3 regions of the Herbaspirillum sp. WKF16 genome follow, and region 1 is predicted to be linked to each of the others. Evidence: predicted binding sites of a transcription regulator. Region 1 holds the regulator's gene; each other region holds the start of a gene.
What was found. The regulator HrcA, encoded in region 1, represses chaperone genes, less so after heat shock. The targets are predictions, from matches to a motif close to TTAGCACTCNNNNNNNNNGAGTGCTAA.
Positions count from the first base shown of each region.

Region 2: the regulator HrcA is predicted to act here: its motif matches at 651-677, upstream of rpoH (RNA polymerase sigma factor RpoH).
Region 3: the regulator HrcA is predicted to act here: its motif matches at 1,256-1,282, upstream of groES (co-chaperone GroES).

Region 1 is NZ_CP118632.1:695,036-697,302, reverse strand. Features, by position in the region: gene Herbaro_RS03100 (HAD family hydrolase) at 1-437, shown strand, start outside; gene hrcA (heat-inducible transcriptional repressor HrcA) at 489-1,514, shown strand; gene fur (ferric iron uptake transcriptional regulator) at 1,648-2,073, opposite strand; gene Herbaro_RS03085 (outer membrane protein assembly factor BamE) at 2,167-2,267, shown strand, end outside.
Region 2 is NZ_CP118632.1:4,172,923-4,175,189, forward strand. Features, by position in the region: gene ftsX (permease-like cell division protein FtsX) at 1-373, shown strand, start outside; gene rpoH (RNA polymerase sigma factor RpoH) at 820-1,689, shown strand; gene Herbaro_RS18890 (SCO family protein) at 1,757-2,267, opposite strand, start outside.
Region 3 is NZ_CP118632.1:972,612-974,878, reverse strand. Features, by position in the region: gene Herbaro_RS04345 (MFS transporter) at 1-21, opposite strand, end outside; gene Herbaro_RS04340 (LysR family transcriptional regulator) at 176-1,126, shown strand; gene groES (co-chaperone GroES) at 1,401-1,691, shown strand; gene groL (chaperonin GroEL) at 1,794-2,267, shown strand, end outside.

The DNA.
Region 1 (2,267 bases):
GGGTGGATGAGGCGATGGCGCTGTTTTCCGAGGCGCGCAGCACCGTGGACCTGTTCGCCGACGTCGAACCGGCGCTGCAAAAGCTCAAGCGCACGCTGACACTGGGCTCGGTGTCCAATGGCTTCGCCGACCTTGAGCGGATCGGCCTGGCCGCCCATTTCGGCGTTTCCATCGCCGCCCACCGCTTCGGCCGCGCCAAGCCCGACGCCGCCATCTTCCACGCCGCCTGCGATGCGCTGGGCGTGGCGCCGGCCGAGACCGTGTATGTCGGCGACGACCTGCAGCTCGACGTGCAAGGCGCCCAGCAGGCCGGCCTGCGCGCGGTCTGGATGAACCGCTTCGGGCGCGTCCTGCCGCAGGGCATCGTGCCCGACGCCGTCTGCCGCGACCTGCACGAACTGGCCGACTGGCTGGACGCGCAGGCCGCTCAAACCTGAGCGGCGGCGAATAACGGCCGCTTCGCCCGATAACTCGTTAGAATATGGCTCATGCAACTCGATAACCGCGCCCGCACACTCTTGAAGGCGCTGGTCGAACGGTACATCGCCGACGGCCAGCCGGTGGGTTCGCGCGCGCTGTCGAAGCTGTCCGGCCTGGAACTGTCGCCGGCCACCATCCGCAACATCATGGCCGATCTCGAGGAGATGGGCTTCGTCGCCAGCCCGCACACCTCGGCCGGCCGCGTGCCGACGCCGCGCGGCTATCGGATGTTCGTCGACACCCTGCTGACGGTGGAGGCGATCGACGAGAGCGCGCTGGAAAGCCGCCTGCAAAACCGCCTGCAAAATTCCTCGCCGCAAAAGATCATCACCAACGCCGCCCAGGTGCTGTCCTCGCTGTCGCAGTTCGCCGGCGTGGTGCTCACGCCCAAGCGCGAGTCGGCGTTCCAGCAGATCGAGTTCCTGCGCCTGTCGGAAAAGCGCATCCTGCTGGTGATCGTCGACCATGGCGGCGATGTGCAAAACCGCATGCTGCTCACCGAGGTCGACTACACGCCCAGCCAGCTGACCCAGGCCGCCAACTACATCAACCAGCATTACGCCGGCCAGTCCTTCGAGCAGGTGCGCCTGCGCCTGCAGAGCGAGCTGCGCCAGCTGCGCGACGACATGACCGTGCTGATGCAGGCCGCCGTCGAGGCCGGCAGCGACGCCATGAGCGAAGACGCCGACAACAACGTGGTCATCTCCGGCGAACGCAACCTGCTGTCGGTCACCGACCTGTCGTCCAATATGAATTCGCTGCGCCGCCTGTTCGACATGTTCGAACAAAAGACCGGCCTGCTGCAGCTGCTGGACGTGTCCAGCAAGGCCACCGGCGTGCAGATCTTCATCGGCGGCGAATCACAGCTGGTGCCGATGGACGACATGAGCATCGTCACCGCGCCCTATGAAGTCAACGGCCGCATCGTCGGCACGCTGGGCGTGATCGGGCCGACCCGCATGGCCTACGAGCGCGTGATTCCCATCGTCGACATCACCGCCAAGCTGCTCTCCAGCGCGCTGAGCCAGCACTGAGCCAAGGTCGCGGCGCCCGCCGCAAAAAAGAAAAGCCACGTGCGCTCACGTGGCTTTTTCATTTTCTTGCCGCTGTAAAGCCGGGCAAAAATTCGTTGTGGTGATGGCGGCAAAGGCCGCCGTCATCTTCACATCACTTCTTCAGCTTCTTGCAATTCTTGCAATGACCGTACAGCGCCAGCGCGTGGTCGGCGATTTCGAAACCATGCTCCTGGGCGATCTTGAGCTGGCGCTTTTCGATCTCGGCGTCGAAGAATTCCTCGACCTTGCCGCAGTCCAAGCAGACCAGGTGATCGTGGTGCGAGCCTTCGTTGAGCTCGAACACGGCCTTGCCGGTCTCGAAGTGATTACGCTGCAGCAGGCCGGCCTGCTCGAACTGGGTCAGCACGCGGTAGACGGTTGCCAGGCCGACGTCCAGATTGTCGGACAGCAACTGTTTGTAGACGTCTTCGGCGCTGAGGTGGCGCACGGAGGTGTTCTGGAAGATCTCGAGGATCTTCAGCCGCGGCAGGGTGGCCTTGAGGCCGCTGGCTTTCAGTTCGGATGGATTATTAGGCATGGTTCAGTAAATTCCCGGTTATCTGGCTTATCATATAGTGTTTTAGGCCCATGGCTCAACCCGGTTGAAATCTTTATGCGAATGCTCTCCCGAATGAAGTCTCGTTACCAACCTGCCGCCGCCGTCCTGTGCGCGGCCCTCGCCGTTGTGCTGGCCGGCTGCTCCTCCACCAAGGCGCCGGAGAAGACCGCCGA
Region 2 (2,267 bases), 1.5 Mb from region 1:
CCTGGGCATCACGCTGGGCGCGGTGGTGATCGCCGTGGTGTTCAACACCATCCGCCTGCAGGTGATGACCCAGCGCGAGGAGATCGAGGTCTCGCGCCTGCTGGGCGCGACCAACTCCTTCATCCATCGCCCGTTCTACTACACCGGCGCCCTGCTCGGCCTGTGCGCCGGCGGGGTGGCGCTGGGGCTGGTGGTGGCGGCGCAGCAACCGCTCAACACGGCCATCCTGGATTTCGCCCACCTGTACGCCTCCGAGTTCCAGCTGGCGCTGCCCAGCCCGATGTCGATCGCCCTGCTGCTCACGGTCAGCGCGCTGCTGGGACTGTTCGGGGCGATGCTGTCGGTGCGCAGGCACCTGGCGCGCATGGGCTGAACCGGCGCCGCCGATCTTTCCGGATAAACAACAAACGGCCGGCGGGCGAGAAACCCGGCGGCCGTTTTTACGTGATGCAGCTGTGCCCCTTGAAAACGGCTCAGCTGCCTCTATATGCAGAACTCCCTCGCTGCAAAAATTGTTACAGGTTTTTGTGCGCGTCTTTGACCCGCATCGCAACTTTGTTCCTCGAAGTCCTTCTAAGATACTAGGGACGAAAGCAATGATTATCAGGATTGCAATAGAGCAGTTCTATCGGGGTCTTCCAAACTTGCAATTAGCACTCTCAAATGACGAGTGCTAGAATACCTTATCGAAATGCTCCAGTTTTAAAGCGCCCCATCAAGGCTTCTGAAGCATTGCCGTATCCGAACGTCGTCTACACGTCGCTTCCGCAAGGAAACAAGGAGAATCAATTGAAAGCAGCGTCTGCACAATCTGCACTTATGCCGGTCGAGTCGAATGCGCTCGCGCTCGGTTTTTCCGGCAGCCTGGGCAACATCGACGCGTATATCTCGGCAGTGAACCGCCTGCCCATGCTGACTGCCGAAGAAGAAGGCAAGCTGGCCCGCGACCTGCGCGAAAAGAACGATCTGGGCGCCGCCCAGAAGATGGTGTTGTCGCACCTGCGCCTGGTGGTGTCGATCGCGCGCGGCTATCTGGGCTACGGCCTGCCGCACGCCGACCTGATCCAGGAAGGCAATATCGGCCTGATGAAGGCGGTCAAGCGCTTCGACCCCAACCAGAACGTGCGCCTGGTGTCGTACGCCATGCACTGGATCAAGGCTGAGATCCACGAATACATCCTGAAGAACTGGCGCCTGGTGAAGGTCGCCACGACCAAGGCCCAGCGCAAGCTGTTCTTCAACCTGCGCAGCCACAAGGAAGGCCTGGACGCCATGACGCCGGCGCAGGTCGAGGCCCTGGCCAAGACCCTGGACGTGAAGCGCGAAGAAGTGATCGAGATGGAAACCCGCCTCTCGGGTCGCGACATCGCGCTGGAGTCGCCCACCGACGATGAAGACGACAAGTTCGCGCCGATTGCCTATCTGTCGTCGGAAAACTCGGAGCCGACCCGCGTGATCGAGTCCAAGCAGTACGACCGCATGCAATCCGAAGGCCTGGAAGCCGCACTGTCCAAGCTGGACGACCGTTCGCGCCGCATCGTGGAAGCCCGCTGGCTGGCCAACGACGACGGCTCGGGCGCGACCCTGCACGAGCTGGCGGCCGAATTCGGCGTCTCGGCCGAGCGGATCCGCCAGATCGAAGCGGTGGCGCTGAAGAAGATGAAGACTGCGCTGCAGGCGTATTCGTAATCCACAGGCAGCAAAGGAAAAAGGCACCCTCGGGTGCCTTTTTTCATGCCTGGACGATGCGCGACGCTCAGGACAGCAGCAGCTTGATGTCATGCGCCAGCGTCTGCGGCCCCTGGCCATGCTTGACGAAGAGGCGAATGTGGCCGGCCGGGTCGAACACGTAGCTGCCGGCGGTGTGGTCCATGGTGTAGCTGCCCGCCTGCTTGCCCGGCACCTTCTGGTAGAACACCTTGAACTCCTTGGCGACCTTTTCGGTCTGCTCCAGGCTGCCGCGCAAGCCGAGGAAGCGCTTGTCGAAGGCAGGCACATATTGCGCCAGGATCTCCTGCGTGTCGCGTTCAGGGTCGACGCTTACGAACAGCACCTGCACGCGGTCGGCATCCGGCCCCAGCTCCTTCATGACGTTGGCCATCTCCACCATGGTGGTCGGGCAGACGTCGGGGCATTGGGTATAGCCGAAGAACATCACCACCACCTTGCCCTTGAAGTCGGCCAGGGTGCGCGGCTGGCCGTTGTGGTCGGTCAGCGCGAAGTCCTTGGCGTAGTCGAGGCCGGTGACATCGGTGTTGTTGAATTTC
Region 3 (2,267 bases), 280 kb from region 1:
CGGGGTTTCGGTGATGGGCATCGGTCTCACTCCTGTCGTTATGTGTTGGTATCGGTAGGACGTTCAGGCACTGGCATGCGCAGCGATCATCGGTCAGTACGCAAACACGAGCAAGAGCAACTTAAGTGTATTATCGTTGCCCTTTGGGTAACGCTCAGCGAGCGCGGGAGAACGCATGCGGGAACTGAACCAGCGCAGGCTGCGCTATTTCCAGGAAGTGCTGGCGCAAGGATCGATCCGCGGTGCGGCCGACAGCATCAACACCTCGGCATCGGTGATCACCCGCCAGATACGCCTGCTGGAAGAGGAGATCGGCACGCCGCTGTTCGACCGCCATGCGCGCGGCGTGCAGCCGACCGAGGCCGCGTCCTACCTGCTTGAATACTGGCGCGGCTGCCGCTCCCAGCAAGAGCTGTTCGAAGGCCGGCTGCAGGCCCTGCACGGCCTGCGGCACGGCCAGGTCCGCATCGTCACCAGCGAAGGCTACGTCGACAGCCTGATGGACGAGGTGCTGACCGATTTCTGCGCCCGCCATCCCGACCTGGATATCTCGGTCGACGTGCTGCCGGTCAACAACGTGTTGCAGGAGGTGGCGGAAAGCCGCGCCCATATCGGACTGGCCTACAATCCGCCGCCGCATGCCGATGTCCAATACGTCGCCACCTCGGCCCAGCCGGTCGAGCTTCTGGTGCGGCCCGGCCATCCTTTCGCCCTGCGCGGCGGCGCGGTCGACGTGCGCGAGCTGGGCCACTACCCGCTGGCGATCATGCCGCCGGCCTTCGGCCTGGGCCAGATCGTGCAGATGCTGACCTATGCGGAACACATACAGATACGGCCCACGCTCACGACCAATTCCCTCGGCGCCCTGCGCAGCTTCGTCAAGCGCAACGACGGCATGACCCTGATCAGCGCCTTCGCGGCCTATCGGGAGTTGCGCGCCAAAGAAGTGGTGACTCTGCCCATCAACCACCCGCTGTTCAAGGCCACCAAGGCGCGCCTGCTCACCAAGAGCGGCAGGACGCTGGGCGCGGCGGCGGAGACGCTGATCGCGCTGATCCGGCGCGACATGTCGATGTTCTCCGCCAGGAAGGCCGGCAAGAAACCGGCGGCGAAAAAAGGGGCTTGAACCGGCGGGGCCGCGACGGTGGTTTAAAGATAGGGCAACATTGCCTCAAGGGAAATTTTATTATTGACGCTCGCCGATGCCTGCAAGCGCGCATGTCCACCTTGAAAAATCCAACCTCCGTCCCTATACTTAGCACTCGCCAGGGGAGAGTGCTAACAGCCCGCCTTGGTGAAATCCCCCTTTTTCATGCGGTGAGGTTGGCTGCATTTGGAAGAAAAACCGTTGCAGGCATCGCCGCAATAACCGCTAACTTATTGAAATGTAAGGAGTTCTCATGAATCTTCGCCCTTTGCACGATCGCGTCATCGTCAAGCGCCTCGACCAGGAAACCAAGACCGCTTCCGGTATCGTTCTGCCTGATGCAGCGACCGAAAAGCCGGACCAAGGCGAAGTCCTGGCCGTCGGCAACGGCAAGATCCTGGAAGACGGCAAGGTCCGTCAGCTGGCCGTGAAGGTCGGCGACCGCGTTCTGTTCGGCAAGTATTCCGGCCAGGCCGTGAAGATCGATGGCCAGGAACTGCTGGTCATGCGCGAAGAAGACCTGTTCGCCGTCGTCGAGAAGTAATTCGGCGCGCGGCCTCTTCATATATAAGCGGCCGCCGGCAGCACGACACCACGCCGGCCAGCCCGGCGACACGAATTCAACCGAATTTCTGGAGAATCCAACATGGCAGCAAAGCAAGTTATTTTCGGCGATGAAGCACGCGCCAAGATCGTCAACGGCGTCAACATCCTGGCCAACGCAGTCAAGGTCACCCTGGGTCCCAAGGGCCGCAACGTGGTCCTGGAGCGCAGCTTCGGCGCCCCGACCGTGACCAAGGACGGCGTTTCCGTCGCCAAGGAAATCGAACTGAAGGACAAGCTGGAAAACATGGGCGCGCAGCTGGTCAAGGAAGTCGCTTCCAAGACCTCCGACAACGCCGGTGACGGCACCACCACCGCAACCGTGCTGGCCCAGGCCATCGTGCGCGAAGGCTTCAAGTACGTCGCCGCCGGTTTCAACCCGACCGACCTGAAGCGCGGTATCGACAAGGCCGTCGGCGCCATCGTCGGTGAAGTCAAGCTGCTGGCCAAGCCCACCACCACCTCCAAGGAAATCGCCCAGGTCGGCTCGATCTCGGCCAACTCCGACACCGACATC